2 regions of the Kitasatospora sp. NBC_01302 genome follow, and region 2 is predicted to be linked to the other one. Evidence: predicted binding sites of a transcription regulator. Region 2 holds the regulator's gene; the other holds the start of a gene.

Region 1 (10,597 bases), 1.2 Mb from region 2:
CTGCGGCGGGCGCCGCAGCCGCGGCGGCCACCGGGGCGGCGGCGGGGGCAGGAGCTCCCGCAGCAGCGGTCGCAGCAGGGGCAGGGGCGGCAACGGCGGTCGGCGTGGGGCCGGCCTGGGTCGCGGCCTGGGTCACTGGGGTCACCTCGGTACCGGGCTTGTAGTCGGCGAAAAAGTCCCACCAGGCTCGGTCGACCGAGTTGGGATCCTGGAGGTACTGCTGGTAGATCTCGTCGACGAGCCACTCATTGGGGCCGAAGCCTGTGGAGCTTGCCGAGCTGTTGGGGGTTTCAGGGGACTGTGGCGACACGGCGGCAACCGCCCTCTTCCGCTTCCTTTTGGGATGTTTGGACAGCGGGGATTAAGGCTACGCCCCTGACCAGTCCTCGCGCAGTCCCCGGGGGGTCGGCGTCGTCCAGATCACAGTGCCGTCGGCCACATTGGCTGGAAAAAGACGTTAGCCACGTGGTCGAGCGGGGAAACGGGCGCTCTTGATCACCGGATTAAACGGTATCAAACCGGACAAAGTTGCCCCTGGCCGACCAGATATGGCCGATCTGAGGCTGTCGACTACCAGATTGTCCCAATTTTGTGACAAAGCTGGCCGACGTGGACAGGACGTGGTGGTCCGGTGTGCCGGTTCACCCGTCGTTCACCCGGACGTTCAATCGGGCGGACGGCGGGCGGACGGCGGGCGGACGGCCGGGCGGAGCGGGCTCAGCCGCCGGGCAGGGCGACCTGGATCAGGCAGCCGCGCGAGCCGTCCGCCACCTCGATCCGTCCGCCGTGCAGGTCCACCGCCCAGCGGGCGATGGCCAGGCCCAGGCCGGTGCCGCCGTCGCTGCCGGGGCCCTGCGCGGTCGCGGTGCCCGCGCGGCTGAACCGGTCGAAGACCCGGGTGCGGTCCGCGGCGGGTATGCCGGGGCCCTGGTCCTCCACCTCGAGGAGCAGGGCCAGCGGTGCCTCGCCCGCCCGGGCCCGCACCGTCACGGTGCCGCCGGCGGGGGAGTGCTTGCAGGCGTTGTCCACCAGGTTCGCCACCACCTGGTGCAGCCGCTCCGGGTCGGCCAGTCCGGTCAGGCCCTGCGGCTGGACGTCCAGGCGCAACTGCACGTCGTCGCGCCGGCTCCATGCGCCGCCCGCCGTCGCACCGTCCACCGTGAGCCCGCGCAGGACGCCGGCCAGGAACGGCGCGACCTCGAACTCGCGGGCGTCCAACGGCACCACGCCGTCGTCCAGCTTGGACAGGTCCAACAGGTGGGAGACCAGGCGGCCGAGCCGCTCGGTCTGTTCCAGCGCGGCGCCCAGGGTGCCCGGTTCGGGCGGCACCACGCCGTCCACCATGTTCTCCAGCACCGCGCGCAGCGCCGCGATCGGCGTGCGCAGCTCGTGCGAGACGTTGGCCACCAGCTCGCGCCGGTGGCGGTCGGAGGCCTCCAGGTCGGCGGCCATCTTGTTGAAGGTCACCGCCAGTTCGCCGATCTCGTCGCGGGAGCCGGTCGTCACCCGGCGGCTGTAGTCGCCGCCGGCCATCGCGCGCGCCGCCGCGGTCATCTCGCGCAGCGGGGCGGTCAGGGTGTGCGCCAGCAGCTGCATGAAGAGCAGCGAGGCGATCATGGAGAAGGCCATGATCACCCGGATCTGGGTCTCCGAGCGGATCGCGATCACCACCAGGCCGGTGGCGACCATCACCGACACGATGACCAGCAGGGCGAGTTTGCCCTTGATCGAGCGCAGCGGGTCGAACGGCCGGATCTCCCGCCAGATCCGCGCGGCCACGCGTCCCGGCAGCCGCGCCGAGGGCGGCGTCCGGTCGGGCTCGTCGTGAGCCCGTGGTGAGGTGTTCATCGGTGCTTGGTCCCCGTACTCCCGTGCGCCCCCGTGGCCCCCGCAGCTGGTACCGCGCCCGGCTCAGCCGACCGGTGCCTCGAGGGCGTAGCCCACGCCGTGCACGGTGCGGATCCAGGTGGCGCCGATCTTCCGGCGCAGCGCCTTGACGTGGCTGTCCACGGTCCGGGTGCCGGAGGCGTCGGTCCAGTCCCAGACCTCGGCCAGCAACTGCTCGCGGGTCAGCACCGCGCGCGGCTGGGCGGCCAGGCAGGCCAGCAGGTCGAACTCGGTCGGCGTCAGGTGCACGTCGCCGGAGGCGAGCCGGACCCGGCGCTGCACGTGGTCGATCTCCAGCTCGCCGAACCGCAGGCTGCCGAGCGCCGGAGTTCTGGCCGCCTGCTGGGCGCGCTCGACGCGGCGCAGCAGCACGTTGACCCGGGCGGCGAGTTCGCGCATCGAGAACGGCTTGGTCATGTAGTCGTCGGCGCCCACACCGAGGCCCACCAGCAGGTCGGTCTCGTCGTCGCGGGCGGTCAGCATCAGCACCGGCACCGGCCGCTGGGCCTGGATCCGGCGGCAGACCTCGAGCCCGTCGAAGCCGGGCAGCATGATGTCGAGCACCACGAGGTCCGGCTGCCAGGTGTGGAAGCCGTCCACCGCGCCCGGGCCGTCGTGGGCCACGGCGACCTTGAAGCCCTCCGCGCCCAGCCGGGCAGCGATGGACTCGGCGATGGTGGGTTCGTCCTCCACCACCAAGACGCGTCGCTGGGCAATCACACCGCTCGTGCTGGTGTCCTGTTGAATCTCTGTCACGGTCACGCCACCGCCCCCAGGGCCTGCGGGCCGCCACCTGTGGGAATGGCGGGCACCGCTCGTAGTCTTGTTCCGTCGATTTTTCCGGTACCGGTTCTGGCACCCCGGCTCCGCCAAGCACGGGTGGACCGCGGCCTGACCGCCGGTCCGGGCGCGCACACCTCGCAGCGTACGGACACCCGGCGAGCACCGGCAGGTGGTCCGCGGATTTCCGGTCCGCGGGCCGTCACACGCGCCCCGGGGACCCGGTACGGGCCGCTACCTTACCCGTCCATGTCGCCTCACCGTAACGGTGTGTATGCGGGAACCCTGCAGGTGGTCCCGGCGCGGGGGGCGGTCGGCTTTGGTCCGTACCAACTCCTGAACTGCCGTAACGGGGACGGCAGGCAGATCCTCAGCGGACTCTCAGACGTACGTCGTACCGTGGACGAATTCAGCCAACGATGGCACGGTGTGCACGCGCAGCGAGCGTTCGGGCGCACCGGGTGCGGCCGTGGCACGGTCCGCCGGGTACATCGGCAGTGAGGGACGGAGGCGCCATGGCGGACGCGTCGTTCGGTGCGTCGGCGGGTGCGCCGACGGGCCCGGTCCCGGCGGCATCGCCGGCCCCCGCGGCACCGGCGCGGGCATGGGCGGCGGGCCGCCCGGGCGGCCGTCGGCTGCCCGTCGCACCGCTGGCCTGCCTGCGGTTCGGGCTGCGCGAGGTTCCGCTGCAGTGGGTGCTGGAACGGCTGCCCACCCCGCGGCGCAACCCCTTCGCCGTCGGCTACCTGGTGGTGCTGGCCGGCACCACCGTCTTCGCCCAGGCGGCCAGCCCGGACCTGGTGCACCAGTTGCAGACCATGTCCAGCACCGACGGCCACCACCTGCTGCACACCCCTCTGCGCTCGCTGCTGATGAGCGGGCTCTGGGTGGCCGGGCCGGCCTGGATGCCCTATCTGTGGGCCTTCGCCTTCACCGTCGCCCCGCTGGAGCGGCGGGTCGGCTCGCTGCGCGCGGCCGGGGTCTTCGCCGCCGGGCACGTGGTCGGCACCCTGCTCTCCCAGCTGGTGGTGGCGATCGCGGTGGCCACCGGCAAGGTCGGGCCGAGCATGCTGGACGAGCTGGACATCGGCGTCAGCTACGGCGTGCTGGCCAGCCTGGGCGCGATGGCCGGGTTGCTGCCGCCGCGCGGGCGCTACCTGGCGGTGGCCGGGGCGCTGCTGCTGGTCGGCCACCAGGTCCTCTCCAGCCCCGACCTGGTCACCGGGATCGGGCATCCGACCGCGCTGCTGGTCGGGATGGCGCTCGGGGGCGTGCTGCGCCGCACACCGCCGCCGCGTTCCGGCGGCGGGCGCGGCGGGATGGCGCGCTGGCTGTCGCGCTGGGCGCCGCGCCGGCTCGCGCTGCCCGACCAGTCGGCCTGACCGACCGGTCGGCGCCGCCCCTTCCCGGTCTTCTTCCCCCGGTCTTCCTTCATCGCTCAGAGCGAACAAAGTCCCGGGAACATCCAGCTCTCCCGAAGCCTTAGTCATGTCGACTCAAGTTCACTGACTGGGGAGAGATCATGGCATCGACGTCCGCTTCGCTCACCCTGCCCGTGCTGCCGCTCGACGACGAGGTGGTGCTGCCCGGCATGGTGGTGCCGCTGGACCTCAAGGACACCGAGGTGCGCGCCGCCGTGGAGGCCGCCCGGGCCGCCGCGCGGGCGTCGGTGGACGGCGGCAAGCCGCAGGTGCTGCTGGTGCCGCGGCTGGACGGTTCGTACGCGGCGGTGGGTTCGCTGGCCACCGTCGAGCAGGTCGGCCGACTGGCCGACGGCGAGCCGGCCGCGCTGGTCCGCGCGGTCCGCCGGGTGCGGATCGGGGCCGGCACCACCGGGCCCGGCGCCGCGCTCTGGGTGGAGACCACGCCGTTCAAGGAGTCCTCGGTCGGGATCCCGGTGGGCGGCCGGGCCGCCGAGCTGGTGAAGGAGTACAAGGCCGTCTCCACCCAGTGGCTGCGCAAGCGCGGCGCCTGGCAGATCGTCGACCGGGTGGCCGGCATCGAGGGCGTCGGCGAGCTGGCCGACAACATCGGCTACGCCCCCTTCGCCACCGCCGAGCAGAAGCTCAAGGTGCTGCTGGAGGCCGACCAGGTGGCCCGGCTGGAGTTCGCCCTGCAGCTGCTGCGCGACCACCTCGCCGAGGAGGAGGTCAACGACACCATCCGCAAGGACGTCGAGGAGGGCGTGGCCAAGCAGCAGAAGGAGTTCCTGCTCCGCCGCCAGCTGGAGGCCGTGCGCAAGGAGCTGGCCGAGCTGAACGGCGAGGCCGCCGACGAGGAGGGCGACTACCGCGCCCGGGTGGAGGCCGCCGACCTGCCCGAGAAGGTCCGCGAGGCGGCCCTCAAGGAGGTCGACAAGCTGGAGCGCTCCAGCGACCAGTCGCCCGAGGGCAGCTGGATCCGCACCTGGCTGGACACCGTCCTGGAGCTGCCCTGGAACAAGCGCAACGAGGACGCCTACGACATCACCGGCGCCCGCGCCGTGCTGGACGCCGACCACGCGGGCCTGGCCGATGTGAAGGACCGGATCGTGGAGTACCTGGCGGTCCGCAAGCGCCGGGCCGACCAGGGGCTGAGCCTGATCGGCGGGCGGCGCGGCGGCGCGGTGCTGGCCCTGGTCGGGCCGCCCGGTGTCGGCAAGACCTCGCTCGGCGAGTCGGTGGCCCGCGCGATGGGCCGCGACTTCGTCCGGGTCGCGCTCGGCGGTGTCCGCGACGAGGCCGAGATCCGCGGCCACCGGCGCACCTACGTCGGCGCGCTGCCGGGCCGGATCGTGCGGGCCATCAAGGAGGCCGGCTCGATGAACCCGGTGGTCCTGCTGGACGAGATCGACAAGGTCGGCTCGGACTACCGCGGCGACCCGGCCGCCGCCCTGCTGGAGGTGCTGGACCCGGCGCAGAACCACACCTTCCGGGACCACTACCTGGAGGTCGAGCTGGACCTGTCCGACGTGGTCTTCCTGGCCACCGCCAATGTGCTGGAGGCGATCCCGGAGCCGCTGCTGGACCGGATGGAGCTGGTCCGCCTGGACGGCTACACCGAGGACGAGAAGGTCGTCATCGCCCGCGACCACCTGCTGCCGCGCCAGCTGCAGCGGGCGGGGCTGCTGCCGCAGGACGTCACGGTCGAGGAGTCCGCGCTGCGCAAGCTGGCCGGCGAGTACACCCGCGAGGCCGGCGTGCGGACCCTGGAGCGGGCGGTGGCCCGGATCCTGCGCAAGGTCACCGCGCAGACCGAGCTGGGCGAGCGCGAGCTGCCCGCCGCGATCGGCGCCGACGACCTGCGGGCCCTGATCGGGCGCCCGCACCACACGCCGGAGGCGGCCCAGGAGCCGGCCGAGCGCCGCACCGCGGTGCCGGGCGTGGCCACCGGCCTGGCGGTGACCGGCGCCGGCGGCGACGTCCTCTACATCGAGGCCTCGCTGGCCGACGCCGAGACCGGCTCGACCGGCCTGACCCTCACCGGCCAGCTGGGCGACGTCATGAAGGAGTCCGCCCACATCGCCCTCTCCTACCTGCGCTCGCGCGGGGCGGAGCTGGAGCTGCCGGTCACCGGCCTGCGGGAGCGCGGCATCCACCTGCACGTGCCGGCCGGCGCCGTCCCCAAGGACGGCCCGAGCGCGGGCGTCACCATGACCACCGCGCTGGCCTCGCTGCTCTCCGGCCGCAAGGTGCGCACCGACGTCGCGATGACCGGTGAGGTCTCGCTGACCGGCCGGGTGCTGCCGATCGGCGGGGTGAAGCAGAAGCTGCTGGCCGCCGACCGGGCGGGGATCACCACCGTGATCATCCCCAAGCGCAACGAGCCCGACCTGGACGACGTCCCGGCCGAGGTGCTGGAGCGCCTGTCGGTCCACCCCGTGGCCGACGTCCGCGAGGTGCTCGCGCTGGCCCTGGAGCCCGCCGAGGTCCTGGTGGCCGCCGCGGCCTGACGGCGGGCGGCCTGCGGTCCGACCCCCGGCGCCGACAACGGCGCCGGGGGTCGGACCGCAGTGCCGCAGCGCAGCGACGCGGCCCCGCAGGGTCGCGGGAATGGGGAGTCGGGTGACGGGCGGCCCGGTAGTCATGCGACACTGCGCCAATGCCGTCGCCTACACAGAAAGCCCTGGCCAAGGTGCCTGGGCCGCTGCGCCCCTTCCTGGTGCAGCACCGAAGTCTGGTGAAGTTCCTAGTGGTGGGCGGGACGTGTTTCCTGCTGACGCTGGTGATCAACTACGGGCTCAGGTTCACCGTTTGCCAGAACAAGCCGCTCGTCGCACTGACCGTCGCCAACGCGATCGCCACGGTGGCTTCGTACCTGCTGAACCGGCAGTGGTCGTTCCGCTCGGAGGGCAGCCACAAGGAGGCCATCCCGTTCTTCGTGGTCAGTGCGGTCGCGGTCGGGGTCAACGACCTGCCGCAGGCCATCAGCCACTACGTGCTCAACCTGCGCACGCCGCACGTGACCCACTTCACCGCCGAGGTCTCCGACTTCCTGAGCGGCATGATCATCGGCACCCTGGTGGCGATGGCCTTCCGCTACTGGGCGATGAAGCGGTTCGTCTTCACCACCACCCGCAGCTCAGTGGTCTCCGAGTCCGCCGAGTCGTCCACGCCGGTGCACTGACCCGGGCTCACCCGGCGGTCGTCGTTCCCGGCTCCGACGGGGCGGTCATCTCCCGGCCGCCCCGGGGCCTGGTGCTCACCGCGACCAGTGTCACCGCCATCCCCAGCACCGCCCAGGCGGCCAGGACCAGCAGCGGGACGGTGAGATTGGTGGCGCCGAAGTAGGCGATCGACCTGGTCGCGTCGGTGCCCGCGCCGTTCGGCAGCCAGGCGCCGATCGCCCGCCAGAACGGCGGCATCAGCGGCGGCGGGTAGACCCCGCCGGCGCTCGGGTTGCCGAGCACCACGAAGAGCAGCACGGCCAGCCCGATGCCCACCAGGTCGAAGAGGCACTCCAGGGCCATCGTGACGGTCCCCACCGCGAAGACCACCAGGCTGCCCACGCCCCAGAGTCCCGCGGTGCTGCCGGGCAGCGCGTTCAGGATCGGCCCCACGATCAGCGCGCCGCCGAGCCCGGCCGCGATCGAGTACAGCGCCAGCACCCCGGTGCGGATCAGCGCGCGGTCACGGTTGGCGGGCCGGGAGCCGGCGCTGATGCCCAGGATCGAGGCGACCAGGTAGCCGCCCACGCACCAGCCGATCACCAGGTAGAACGAGGTCAGCCCGTTGGCGTCGCCCGGCGGCAGCGGGATCACGTCCTTGGTCTGCACGGTGCGGCCCTGGTGCTGCTCCAGCTGCGTGACGATGCTCTGGGCGGCGGTGGCGGCCGACTTGCCGCGGGCACCGGCCACCAGCAGGGTGTCCTGGCTGCCGGAGGGGTCGACGATCAGGGCCGCGTAGAGCTTCTGGTCCTTGATCCGGGCGACCGCGGTGGCCTCGTCGGCCACCGCAGTGGCGCGCACCGCCTCGCCCGGCACCTGGTCGAGCGCGCCGACCACCTGTGCCTGCTGCTGCGCCGGGGCCACCACGCCGATCGACAGGTGGTGCGGTTTCGGCTCGTGCAGCGCGCCGACGTACGAGGTGATGAAGGCGAGCTGGAGCAGCAGCACCGCGACCACCAGCAGTGCTGAGCGTCCGCTGACGGCGTCCTTGAGTTCCTTGACGAAGCCCTGGCTCTGGTGGGACATCAACTCTCCTCGATCGGCGGTGCGATGGGCGGAGAAAAACGGACCTTGCAGATAATTCATATCATCAAGCACTTTCCCGGCGATCCCTACCGCGCCGGGCTGATGGATACTGATCACGCGCCGGCGACCGGTGCCGCGCGGACGAGCGACGGGTTGGCGTGGACGAGCAACTGACGAACGGTGAGGTCGGCGCGGTCTACCGCGCGGTGGAGCGCGAGGTCGCGGTGATGTTCCGCCGGGGGCGGGCCCGTTCGGCCGAGATGTCCCGGCTGGTGCACCCCAAGCTGGAGGGGCTGGCCTACAGCCTGCTGGCCCACCTCGCCGAGGCCGGGCAGGTGCGGGTGACCGACGTCGGCGCGCACTTCGGGGTCGGCAAGGCGACGATCAGCCGGCAGATCAAGGCGCTGGAGGAGCTGGGCCTGGTGGCCCGCGAGTCGGACCCGCTGGACGGCCGGGTCTCGCTGGTCTCGCTCACCGAGGACGGCGCCCGTCGCTACCTGCGCGCCCACGAGTACCGGATCACCACGTTCCGCGCGATGCTCGCCGACTGGGAGCCCGCCGAGCTGCGGCAGTTCGCCCGGCTGCTGGCCCGGTTCAACGACACGGTGGCCGGTGCCGGCCGGTACGAGGAGCCGTTGGAGTAGCCGCCCGGTCCGCCGGGTTGCGAGGGCCGTCCGCCGTGACGGGGGTCCGGTGCGGCCGCGAAAAGGTTGCCCTGGTCAACTATCCTGACCTATGGTTGCCCTAGGCAACGATTTCTAAGGACCCCCATGACCAGCAGCCAGCCGGCCCACCGCCGTCACCACGGCGCGGCCGACTCCGACCGCCCGATGACGCACCGCGAGATTCTCGAAGCGCTCTCCGGGCTGCTGCTCGGCCTCTTCGTGGCGGTCCTCTCCTCGACCATCGTCTCCAACGCGCTGCCGACCATCCTCAACGACCTGCACGGCGGGGAGTCCGCCTACACCTGGGTGATCACCGCGGCGCTGCTCTCGCTCACCGCCTCCACCCCGATCTGGGGCAAGCTCTCCGACCTGGTGAGCAAGAAGCTGCTGGTCCAGCTGGCGCTGGTGATCTACATCGTCTCCTCCACCCTGGCCGGCCTCTCGCAGAACACCAGCGAGCTGATCGCCTGCCGGGTGCTCCAGGGGCTGGGCGCGGGCGGGGTGGTGGCGCTCGGCCAGATCTGCCTGGCGGCGATGGTCCCGCCGCGCGAACGCGGGCGCTACAGCGGTTACTTCGGCGCCGTCTTCGCGCTGGCCACGATCGGCGGACCGCTGATCGGCGGGGTCATCGTGGACACCGGCTGGCTGGGCTGGCGCTGGTGCTTCTACGTCGGCATCCCGTTCTCGGTGATCGCCATCATCGTGCTCCAGCGCACCCTGCACCTGCCGGTGGTGAAGCGGAAGGCGAAGATCGACTACCTGGGCGCGCTGCTGATCGCCGGTGCGGTCAGCCTGCTGATGGTCTGGGTCACGCTGGCCGGCAAGAACTACGCCTGGGGCTCCTGGCAGACCGTGGCGATGGTCGGCGGCGGGCTGCTGCTCGTCGTGCTCTTCGTCCTGACCGAGCGCCGGGCGGCCGAGCCGATCATGCCGCTCACCCTGTTCCGTCACCGCACGGTGAGCCTGGCCGCGGTGGCCAGCACCTTCGTGGGCATCGGGATGTACGGCGCCACCACTTTCCTGAGCCAGTACTTCCAGCTGGCCAAGGAGAAGACGCCGACCATGGCCGGCATCATGACGCTGCCGATGATCCTGGGCCTGGCCGTCTCCTCGGCCGTCGCCGGGCGGCTGATCACCAAGTACGGCAAGTGGAAGCGCTACCTGGTGGCCGGCACCTTCCTGCTCGCGCTCGGCTTCCTGCTGCTCGGCACCGCCCGGGCCGACACGGGCTACGGCCTGCTCTCGCTCTACATGGCGGCCACCGGCGTGGGCCTCGGCCTGACCTCGCAGAACCTGGTACTGGCGGTGCAGAACACGGTCACGGCCAAGGAGTTGGGCACGGCCAGCTCGACCGTCACCTTCTTCCGCACCATGGGTGGCGCGATGGGCGTCTCGGCGCTCGGCGCACTGCTCGGCACCCGGGTGACCCACTACCTGACCCAGAACCTGACCGCCGCGCACATCCCGCCGGCCGGCGCCGCCGCGCTGGGCGGCGGCGACCTGCCGGACCTGCACACGCTGCCCGCACCGCTGGTCCCGCTGGTCACCGATGCCTTCGGGCACGGGGTGGGCACCGTCTTCCTGGTGGCCTCGC
Region 2 (10,597 bases):
GGCCAGCTCGGCCCCAACTGGTACGCCGCGGTGATGGGCACCGCGATCGTGGCCAACGGCGCCGTGGCGCTGCCCTACCGGCTGCCGGGCCGGCTCGTCCTCGCCGAGGCCGTCTGGGCGCTGGCCGTGCTGGCGCTGCTCGCCCTGGTCGCGGCCCGGCTGGTGCACCTGACCCGGCACCGGGCGGCGGCCCGCGAGCAGCTGCTGGTGAACCCGGCCACCGCCGTCTTCTACGGCTGCCCGCCGATGGCGCTGCTCGCGGTCGGCTACGGGACCCTGGCGGTCGGCGGCCACCTGATCGGCACCGGCCCGGCGGCGGCGCTCGACCTGGTGCTGTGGAGCCTCGGCACCCTCTACGCGGTGCTGGTGGCGGCCGGCATCCCCTACCTGATGGTCACCCGGCACGAGCTCTCCGCACTGCGCGCCAACCCGACCTGGCTGCTGCCGGTGGTCGCCCCGATGGTGTCGGCCGCGCTCGGCCCGGCGCTGCTGCCGCACCTGCCCACCGTGCTGCGCCCCGGGCTCTTCTACGGGTGCTACGCGCTCTTCGGGGCGAGCCTGCTGGCCATCCTGGTGCTGCTGCCGGTGGTCTTCGCCGGCCTGGTGCACAGCAAGCTGCCGCTGCTGCTGACCCCCTCGCTCTTCCTGGTGCTGGGCCCGCTGGGCCAGTCCACCACCGCCGCCGGCAACCTGGCCGACGCCGCCCACGCGGTGGCGCCGCGCCTGGCCGGGGCCGCCTTCGGCCTCGCGGTGCTCTACGGGGTAGCGGTGACCGGCTTCGCGCTGCTCTGGCTGCTGATCGCCGGCGGTGCCAACCTGCGGGCGCTGCGCGGTGCGCGGATGCCGTTCGCGATGACCTGGTGGGCCTTCACCTTCCCGGTCGGGACCTGTGTGACCGGTGCCGCGGGCCTGGCCCGGCACACCGGCCTGGCCGGCTTCGGCTGGCTGAGCGCAGCGCTGTACGGGCTGCTGCTGGTGCTGTGGGCGGTGGTCGGCGTGCGCACGGTGCTGGCGCTGGTGGGCGGCCGGCTGCTGCGCGCGGCGTGAGCCGTCAGCGGCCCGGAGCCGGCCGGAGCGGCCGCCCGGCGCAGCGGCCCGGCGCAGCAGCCCGGCCACCCTCGCGCCCGCCGGAGGCGACTGGCAGTATGGCAGCGGACAGTCAAAGGCCGGTGACGCGCTGGCACCGTGACGGGTGGTGGCGGCAGGGGGAGTGGTGCGGATGTCGCGGGCGGAGGCAGGTGTCCTGCCGGCGGATCTCGAACTCGACCCCACTGCCCGGGCCCTCTACCTGGAGGTGGTCGCCCAGGGCGGCTGGGTGAAGTCCGCCGAGGTGCGCCCGGTCGACCGGCCCGCGCTGGTCCGGTTGCTGGAACTCGGCCTGGTGCGCGGCCTGCCCGGCGGCACCTTCTACTCCGCGGTCAGCCCGCGCGCCTACCTGGGCCGGGCGACCTGGACGCTGCGCCACCGGGCGGCCGGGCTGCTCGAGCGGGCCGAGGAGCTGCCGGCGGTGCTGGACGAGCTGGCCCAGGCCTACGACGCCGCGCCGCGCTGGATCGACCGCACCGGCACGGTGGAGACGGTCCAGGACCGGGACAGCATCCGGCACCGGATCGCCCAGCTGGTCGCCGACGCCGAGACCGAGATCCTCACCGCGCAGCCCGGCGGCGACCGTCCGCCGGACCACCTGGCCTGGGCGATGGCCCAGGACGTGCCGTTCCTGCGGGCCGGTGGCGCGATGCGCACGCTGTACCAGCCGGTGGCCCGCACCGACCCCGCGACCAGTGCCTACGCCGCCGCCGTCACCCCGTACGGGGCGCGGATCCGGGTGCTGGACGAGGACTTCCAGCGGATGCTGATCTTCGACCGGCTGGTGGCGGTGATCCCCGCTTCCGCGGACATGGGCAGTGCGGCCTTCGTCTGCGACCCCACCGCCGTCGAGCTGCTGGTGGAGCTCTTCGAGCGGGACTGGCAGCGGGCCGAGCGGGTGGCCTGGGGGGCGCCGCACGCCGTCCCGGACAGCAGCACGGTCACCCACCGGATCGCCCGGCTGCTGGCGGGCGGGCTGAGCCGGCGCGGCATCGCCGGCCGGCTGGGCCTGAGCGAGCGCACCGTGGCCGGGCACCTGGCCCGGCTGCGCGAGGAGTACGACGCGGAGACGCTGTTCCAGCTGGGCTGGCTGATGCGCGGCGCCGGCGAGCGCGGCGGGCCGGGCGGCGGGCGGGACGACGTCGGGGCGGGGTGACCCCGGGGCGGGGTGACCCCGGGGCGTGTATCCGGGCGCGCGGGCGGTCCGCACGCTGCACGATCACGCAGCTGCTGGAATGCGCACTGCCGGGCGCCTTGCCGTGTGCTCGTCCAGGAGCCAGCCTGATAGTCGGACCATAGTCGGTGGCGTGAGCCGTCGATGCGTCTGATGGGCAGTCAGACAGCCTGCCGGGGAGGCACATCGGGGGCTTCGCGCGCACGCGCGGTGCTGGCCTCCCCGCGGGCAGGACGGGGAGGAGTACGCGATGGGCAGACGCTCGCATGTGCTGGTGGAGAGTCAGGCGGTCTTCGGCAAACCGGGGGCGGACCGCTTCCTGCGCGAGGCCGTGACGCTGGCCGAGACCGGCGACCGGGTGATCCTCTACCTGGTCGAGGACGGCGTCTTCGCCGCCGTCTCGGACGGTGTGCCCGAATTGGCCCGGCTGGTCGAGCTCGGCTCGGAGGTCTGGGCGGACGACCACTCGCTCACCCACCGTGCACTGGCAGCCACCCGGCTGTCACCGTACGTGCGGGTGAAGGGGGTCGAGGCGCTGGACGGCGCGGTGCGCGGCTCGGACGGGCGGGTCACGCTGCACTGAAGCCAACGCTGAGTCGGCAGTGGGCCGGGTGTGCTCCGAACTGCATCGAACCGACCGGAAACGAACAGCTGGGCGCGTCGCGGAACATCCGTGGCGCGCCCTGCGGCGTCCTTCCCGTCGACGCCCGTAGACCGAACGTTCTCTCATTCTCCCAGCTCATGTGGTGTGCGAAGGGATCCGTGCGGGCCGATTCTGCAAGTTCGTGCAGTTGCGGGAACTTGAAGCTGAAACAACCTTGTCCCGGAGCCCACGCACTGTGAGGCTGTGGGTACGCCAAGCCGCCCGGGCAACCGCAGCCCGTCGGTGGTGACTCGTCCGTCCTCCTCGCGCAGGGGCAGAGGTATCTGTGCGAAGAACCGACGGGCGCCGGGTGGTCCGCCATTTGTGGTGATGGTGACCGGGCCCGGTACCAGCGAGGCGTTGCTGCTCCGCCTCGCTGGAAGCACCTCGGATTTGGCGTCGATGAGGTGGATCCGCCCGGAGCGCAGGAGACCGCGAGTCCCTGGCTCCGGGACGGATCTGCTGCCGCGAAGCGCCGGACTGCCCCGTACGGGGGCGGGCAGTCCGGATTCGCGGCCTTTCCCGTGCCCGGCGTCGAGACCGCCGTCGCGTCCGGCCCGGTGCCCGGCACCGTCCCCTGTCGTTCGACCCGGGCGGGCTGTCGCCCGACTCCTGATGAGATGATGCGACGCGTGCGGTCGATCGACCGCTGCCGTGCGGCACGCAGGGGGGACGGGGTGGCCGAGGCAGTCGGCTCAGCGGCGGACACCGGAGCGGGAGCCGGCCGGGGGGCGGCCCCGGAGGGTCTGCCGGCGGCTCCAGGACCCCTCGCACTGCCCGGCGAGGCCGTGCGTGCGCTGTACCTCGCGATCCTGGCCGAGGGCGGGCGGCTGCCGATGAGCGAGGTGGGTACCGCCGAGCAGGCCCACGTGGCGGAGCTGCTCGATCTCGGCCTGCTGACCGCCGTCCCCGAACTCGCCTGCTACACCGCGGTCAACCCGCGCGCGGTCGGCAGCCGGCTCAGCGAGGACCTGCGGGCGGCCGGCACCCGGCTGCTGGTCCAGGCCCAGGAGATGCCCGCGCTGCTGGAGGACCTCACCCGGGCCTACGACCTGACGCCCCGCAAGGTCGACCGCTCCGGCGAAGTGCGCCACCTGCACGGCGCCGAGGAGATCGCGCGGCTGCTCGACCGGCTCAGCGCCGGGTCGCACGACGAGATCCTCTCGGCCCAGCCGGGCGGCCCGCTCTCCGTCCGGGTGACCGAGGGCGCCTATGCCCGGGTCAGCTGGTGCCTCGCGAACGGCGGCGCGGTCCGCTCGCTCTTCGACCCCGCCGCCCGCTCCGACCCGCCGACCGCCGCCTACGTGCTGTCCGCCACCGAACTCGGCGTCCGGTTCCGGGTGCTGGGCGAACCGTTCAAGCGGATGCTGATCTTCGACCGCAGCACCGTGGTGATCCCCGACGGCCCCGACTACCGCGGCGCCGCCCTGGTCGAGGACCCGGCCGTGGTGGCCTTCCTGGTCGGGATGTTCGAACGCGACTGGCAGCGCGCCGAGCCGGCCCAGTGGAACGGGGCCGCGCCCGACACCATCGGCCTGCCGATCCACGCCCAGGTCGGCCGCCTGCTCGCGCAGGGACTGACGCAGCGCATGATCGCCGGCCGGCTGGGCCTGAGCGAGCGCACCGTGGCCGGCCACATCTCACGGCTGCGCGAGCTCTACGACGCCCAGACGCTCTACCAGCTGGGCTGGCTGATGCGGGCCGCAGCAGGCGACGCGAAGGGCGAGCCGGGACGGTGACGGCGGTGCCCGGGGACGCGGGGGACGCAGGCGGCGCGGGGGACGCCGTGGTGTCCGTACCGGATGCCGAGGCGCGGGAGCTGTACCTGGCGCTGCTCGCGAAGGGCGGGCTGTTTCCGATCGGCGAGGTCGCGCAGGACCTGCTCCCGGCGTTCGAGCGGTTGGTGTCCGCCGGCCTCGCGGCCATGAAGCCCGGCGGCGTGTGCTGGCTGGTGAACCCCCGAGCGGCCGCCGTCCGGCTCAGCAGTGAGCTGCGCACCGCCGGTGTCGCTCTGCTGGCCCAGGCGGACGAGGCGCCGAGCGTGCTCGCCGATCTGGCGAGGGCCTACGACGAGGCGCTGCGGTCCGCAACTGACAGCAAGGTCATCCGACACGTGAGCGATCATGCGCGCATCCAACAGTGGCTGGAGGATCTCGCCGCGGAGTGCGAACGGGAGATGCTGATGATGCAGCCCGGTGGTGCGCGGCCGGCGGAGATCCTGCCGTACGCCCATACCTCGGCCCGCGAGTGGCGCGAGCGCGGCATCGAGATGCGGACGATCTACCAGCCGGGTGCGCGCACCGATCCGGGTACCGCCGCCTACGCGGCCTATGCCACGGGGCTGGGCGCTCGGATCCGGGTGCTGGACGAACCGTTCCTGCGGACGCTGATCCTCGACCGGACCGTTGCGGTGATCGACGGCGCCGGGGACTTCCGCTCGGCCTCGTTCATCGAGGACCCGGTGCTGGTGGACCTGATGGTGTCCGGCTTCGAGCGGGACTGGGCCCGCGCCGAGCGGGTCCGGTGGGAGCCGCCCACCGGCACCGAGGGACCCTTGGCCGCTTTGCTCGCACAGGGCCTGACGCAGGGCGCGATCGCGAAGCGGCTGGGCCTGAGCGAGCGCACGGTGGCGGCGCAGATCGCCGCGCTGCGCGAGGAGTACGACGCCGGGACCCTCTTCCAGCTGGGCTGGCTGATGGGAGCCGCGGCGGGCGGCGCGACGGGTGAGCCGGGGAGGTGACGCCGGTGTTCGAGGGTGCGGAGGAGGGCGCCCGGCTGCCGGACGGCCCGGCACGGGCGCTGTACCTGCGGCTGCTGGAGGGCGGTGGGCTCTTCCAGCTCGCCGACGTGCCACCGGACGACCTCGCGGCGCTGGTCCGGCTGCGGGAAGCCGGCTTGGTGAAGGAGCAGCCGACGCAACCGGACTCCGCCTTCTGGACCGTGGTGAGCCCGCGCAGCGCCGGGAGCCGGCTGAGTGTCGAACTGCGGGGCACCGGGATCGAGTTGCTGTTCCGCGCGGACGAACTGTCGAGGAGGTTCGACGAACTAACCTGGGCCTATGATCAGGCCACCCAGCCTGCGGCTGCCCGCAGCGTGACGCGGCATCTGAACGTGACCGAGCAGATTCAGCAACGGCTGCAGGAGCTGGCGCTGGAGTGCACCCGGGAGGTCCTGATGATGCAGCCCGGTGGTCGCCGCCCCGCTCGAGTGCTGCCGTCGGCGCTCGCCGCTGCGCGTGACCTGTCGCAGCGCGGCATCGCTCAGCGCGTCATCTACCAGCCCGGCAGTCGTCGGGACCGGGCCACCGCGAACTACGCGGCCAGCGTCACCGGGCTGGGCGGCCGGGTCCGGGTGCTGGACGAGGACTTCCGGCGGGTGGTGGTCTTCGACCGCAGGGTGGCCGTGATCGCCGGCTACCAGGGGGAGCAGGAAGCCACGTTCATCGAGGATCCGGTGCTGGTCGATGTGGTGGTGTCCGGCTTCGAGCGGGACTGGGCCCGCGCCGAGCGGGTCCGCTGGGAGGCGCCCGCCGAGGAGGCCGAGGAGCCGCTGGCGGCGCTGCTGGCGCGGGGCCTGACGCAGGGCGCGATCGCCAAGCGGGTGGGGTTGAGCGAGCGCACGGTGGCGGCGCAGATCGCCGCGTTGCGCGAGAGGTACGACGCCGAGACCCTCTTCCAGCTGGGCTGGCTGATGCGGGCCGACGCGCAGTCGGACAACCAGGGCTGACCGCAGTCCGCCGCCGCCGTCGGCGGACCGTGTGGACCCTGGGCGGTCAGCCGGTGGCCGCGCCGCTGCTCGGCCAGGCGCCGTACTGGTCGGCGTGCGACAGGCGCGGCGCGGTGGTCGGCTTGAACTGCTCGCCGGGTGCGGTCCAGAAGCCCTCGCGCAGCGAGAGCGCCATGCCGGCCCAGTCGAGGGCGGTCTCCACGATGTGCCGCAGGCTCTCCTGCGACCAGGTGTCGTCGAAGACCAGCGGAAGGACCGGGGCGACCTGCTCGATGGTGGCGATCAGCGGGTTGTGCGTGATCGCCTCGTCCACCAGCAGCACGATCGGCTTGCGCAGCGCGGAGCCCCAGCCGAGCTCCAGCGAGACCCCGGCCGACAGCGGCGAGCCGACGTAGGCGAAGACCAGGTCGGCGGTCTGCATGGCGCGGAAGTCCGAGGGCACGCGGGGCTCCGGTGACCGGCCTTCCACTGTCCAGGCGTCACTGTGGTGCGCGCTGAAGACAGCGGCACCGCTGTGCAGCAGGGAACTGCGCAGTGCGGTCAGCCGGGTCCGGCTGGCCAGCGTCACGACGCTGTCGGCCGGCCCGGTCAGCCGCATGAGCGGCGCGGCGAGGAAGACACGGGCCCGACGGCCTTCGGGGGCCTGGGCTGCGTGCTGGCGCATGTAGGGCTCACTCATGGCGATGGCTCCGGGGGAGATGAGGTGAACCCGGCCAGCTGTGGTGTTCTGGCCGGTGGAACTGGGAGGACCACTAGTCGTGGCACAGGCGCAGTGATTGCAGCGATTCGGTCGTCCTGGAAGGGATTGTTGAAATCTTTGCAGCTCGCCTGGGCCGGGAGACGTTGCGTCAGATCTGCTGCTATTGATCGTCTCCGCTTGGGCCGGTTGCAGTCCACAGGGCCGGTATGTCATCTCGCTGTCTGGCGCTTGGATGACACCATCCCGCTGCCAGGTCGACCTCGCCGCACCGTCCGAGGGCTGGCATCTTTCTGCCTGGCAGAACTATGACAGCCGCAGAGTGATGCCTGAGCCTTGCCTCGGGTCATATCAATGGCTTTGATAATGCATTGACCGTCCCAAACCGGCCAATGGAAGCACCAGAGCCGGGCAGACAATGTTTATCAGGTTCATGACAAGGAGTCACCACATGCGCCGTGCAACCCGGTCTGTGATACGCGCGCTTGTCGCTGGTTCCATTGCGGGTGGGGCTCTAGTGGCAGTTGTCGGCACTTCGGCCCTACTGTCCGGACCCAACTCCAGCTCAGCTGCGCAACACGGCAACGGATCCACCCACGCTGTTGTTGTGCAGGCCGCCGACATCCGCTGGGACGTCGTTGGGGTCTCGTCGCCCGCCAGCGCACCGAGCGACATCCGCTGGGACTGAGTGGTCGCGCCGGCGTCGCCATTGCGCGCCATGGATGCAGCCGAACCTCGCCCGGGGCGGCCGGACGGCACGGCGGAGCCGGGTGCGCTCGTCTGGAACCCGGTCAGACGTCCTTCTCCGGGTGCCCGTCCTCGTCTGCGTCCTCGTAGAGGATCTCGGGAGAGTTGAGGGCCATCCGCCAGCCGAGCTGGAAGAGCGTCTCCGAGTTGTACTCCTCGCGGAAGTCGGCGATGTGCCGGGCCAGTGTCCGCTCGCTGATCCCAAGGTTGCGTGCTATGACCCGGTGGCCGAGGCCCTGGGTCATCATGCGCAGGATGTTGCCGCGCAGGCGGGATATCACCTCGGGCGGGACCTCGGTGGCGCCGAGGAAGGGGCTTGCCCGCTCCCAGAGCCGCTCGAAGGAGTCGAGCAGATAGCCGACGATCGCCGGGTCGCTGATGAAGGCGGCTTCCTGGGTGGTGCCCTGGAAGGGGATCACCGCGATGCGCCGGTCGAAGACGAAGAGCCGGGTGAACGGTTCCTCCAACGTCCTGACCTCGGCACCGGCTTCCGTCATCTCCTCGACGTACTGTCTGGTGGGTGCGGAGTAGCGAGCGCTGGGGTGGTAGATGATCCGCCGGGCCACGCCGCGCTGTAGCCGTGAGAGGTCGTCCTCCAGGGTCCCCTTGAGCTGCAGCAGCGACTGGCGGCGGCTGCCACCCGGCTGAGCGGTGAGAAGCTCCGATTCCACGCTCTCGGAGAGCGCCTCAAGCCGCTGGTTGATCTCGACGAGCCCATGGATGTGCTCGACGGAGCCGCCCGGGTGGAATGGCCGCTCAAGCGACTGATAGGCATGGCCGAGCTCCTGCATGGCCACCGGAACCGCGACCGCTTGGGAAAGCAGGCCCAGCGCTTGCTTCTGCCACGCGGAACTGAGCTGGCTGGCCAGACGATTCGGGTCGGTGACGCTCGCGATCTCGGGCTTTCCTTGGCTCAGAACCAATAGACCCAGTCCGGCCAGCTCGTTCTTGGCACTATCCAGCGTCGGATCGTCCACTTCCAAGCTGCCGCCGGCCGCGACCACCCGGAGATAGAGGGACTTGGCCTCGGCAGAAATGAACTCGCTGTGTTCACTGGTTGCTTCGGGCCGGGTGCCGTTGCCGTGCGAACGCATCCTCAAGCTCCCCCTTCCCGGACACTCAGCGAACGCTCATCGGGCAGCAACTCTACGCACTTCGGCCATAGGTTGGCACCCCACCGCAAGGGTGGGGTGCCGGTTACCTGAGCGCAGCTCACTTACCGCCGGGGCCGCCAGACCACCAGCGCGCTGGACTGCTGCGCCGGCTGGTAGGGCACCAGGTCCCGCCGGTACGAGGCGTGCACCGCGGCCTCGCGGGCCTGGAGGGCGGCACCGGCACCCTCCACGGCGGTGGCCAGTTCGGCGACCCGCGACTGCAGGGCGGCGACCTGGTTCTCCAGTTCGATGATCCGCTTGATCCCGGCCAGGTTGATGCCCTCGTCCTGGGAGAGCCGCTGCACCTCGCGCAGCTGCTGGATGTCCCGGGCCGAGTAGCGCCGGCCGCCGCCGCCGGTCCGATCGGGGCAGACCAGGCCGAGCCGGTCGTACTGCCGCAGGGTCTGCGGGTGCAGGCCGGACAGCTCCGCGGCCACCGAGATCACGTAGACCGGGGTCTCCTCGGTGAGCACGTACTGCGCACCGGGCGGGGCGGCCCGGCGCGGGCGGGGGCCGGGGCCGCCGGGGAGGCCCTCGCCCAGGCCCACGCCGATGGCATCGGCTCTCTTGTCGGAATCACGCATGTCAGGTCACGCTCCCTCCGCCGCCTTGAAGAGGGCGGCACGCGGGTCCTCGGATGCGGTGGCGTCGCGGTACTGCTCCAGAGCGTTCAGGGCCTCGCCGCTGGTCTCCTGAGGAACGGTCACCTCGACGGTGACCAGCAGGTCGCCCCGGGTGCCGTCCTTGCGGGTGGCACCCTTGCCGCGGGCCCGCAGGGTCAGGCCGTTGGCACTGCCGGCCGGCAGCCGCAGCTTCACGGCCGGGCCGTTCAGGGTCGGTACGTCGATGGTGCCGCCGAGCGCGGCCTCGGGGAAGGAGACGGGCACCGTCACGGTCAGGTTGTCGGCCTTGCGCCCGAACACCGGGTGGGAGCTGACGTGCACGGTGACGAAGAGGTCGCCGGGCTGGCCGCCGCGCTCGCCCTGGGCGCCCTTGCCCTTGAGCCGGATCTTCTGGGCGTCCTGTACCCCGGCGGGGATGCGCACCTGCATGGTGCGGGCCGAGCTGGCCCGGCCGCTGCCGTGGCACTCCGTGCAGGGGTCGTCGACGATCATGCCGCGGCCCTTGCAGTCGCGGCACGGGTCGGAGAGCGCGAAGGCGCCCTGGCCACGGCTGACGGTGCCGGCGCCGACGCAGGTCGGGCAGACCCGGGGGGTGGTGCCGGCCTTGGCGCCGGTGCCGGAGCAGACCCGGCAGGCGGCCTGGCTGGTCATCCGCAGCGGAACGGTGGCGCCGTCCACCGCCTCCTCGAAGCTGAGCGTGACCTCGGTCTCGACGTCCGCGCCGCGGCGCGGCTGGGCCTGGCGGCC

The links. The regulator HspR, encoded in region 2, represses chaperone genes until heat shock. The targets are predictions, from matches to a motif close to TTGAGNNNNNNNNNCTCAA.
Region 1: the regulator HspR is predicted to act here: its motif matches at 4,149-4,167, upstream of lon (endopeptidase La).

The regions. Positions count from the first base shown of each region.
Region 1 is NZ_CP108404.1:5,865,364-5,875,960, forward strand. Features, by position in the region: gene OG294_RS25750 (multifunctional oxoglutarate decarboxylase/oxoglutarate dehydrogenase thiamine pyrophosphate-binding subunit/dihydrolipoyllysine-residue succinyltransferase subunit) at 1-310, opposite strand, end outside; gene OG294_RS25755 (sensor histidine kinase) at 718-1,848, opposite strand; gene OG294_RS25760 (response regulator transcription factor) at 1,912-2,643, opposite strand; gene OG294_RS25765 (rhomboid-like protein) at 3,183-4,049, shown strand; gene lon (endopeptidase La) at 4,190-6,598, shown strand; gene OG294_RS25775 (GtrA family protein) at 6,748-7,272, shown strand; gene OG294_RS25780 (DUF3533 domain-containing protein) at 7,280-8,338, opposite strand; gene OG294_RS25785 (hypothetical protein) at 8,330-8,512, shown strand; gene OG294_RS25790 (MarR family winged helix-turn-helix transcriptional regulator) at 8,497-8,982, shown strand; gene OG294_RS25795 (MDR family MFS transporter) at 9,109-10,597, shown strand, end outside.
Region 2 is NZ_CP108404.1:4,674,433-4,685,029, reverse strand. Features, by position in the region: gene OG294_RS20210 (TDT family transporter) at 1-1,047, shown strand, start outside; gene OG294_RS20205 (LuxR family transcriptional regulator) at 1,220-2,242, shown strand; gene OG294_RS20200 (hypothetical protein) at 2,511-2,843, shown strand; gene OG294_RS20195 (LuxR C-terminal-related transcriptional regulator) at 3,692-4,642, shown strand; gene OG294_RS20190 (LuxR family transcriptional regulator) at 4,693-5,643, shown strand; gene OG294_RS20185 (LuxR family transcriptional regulator) at 5,649-6,629, shown strand; gene OG294_RS20180 (hypothetical protein) at 6,676-7,308, opposite strand; gene OG294_RS20175 (TrmB family transcriptional regulator) at 8,118-9,167, opposite strand; gene OG294_RS20170 (heat shock protein transcriptional repressor HspR) at 9,290-9,811, opposite strand; gene dnaJ (molecular chaperone DnaJ) at 9,818-10,597, opposite strand, start outside.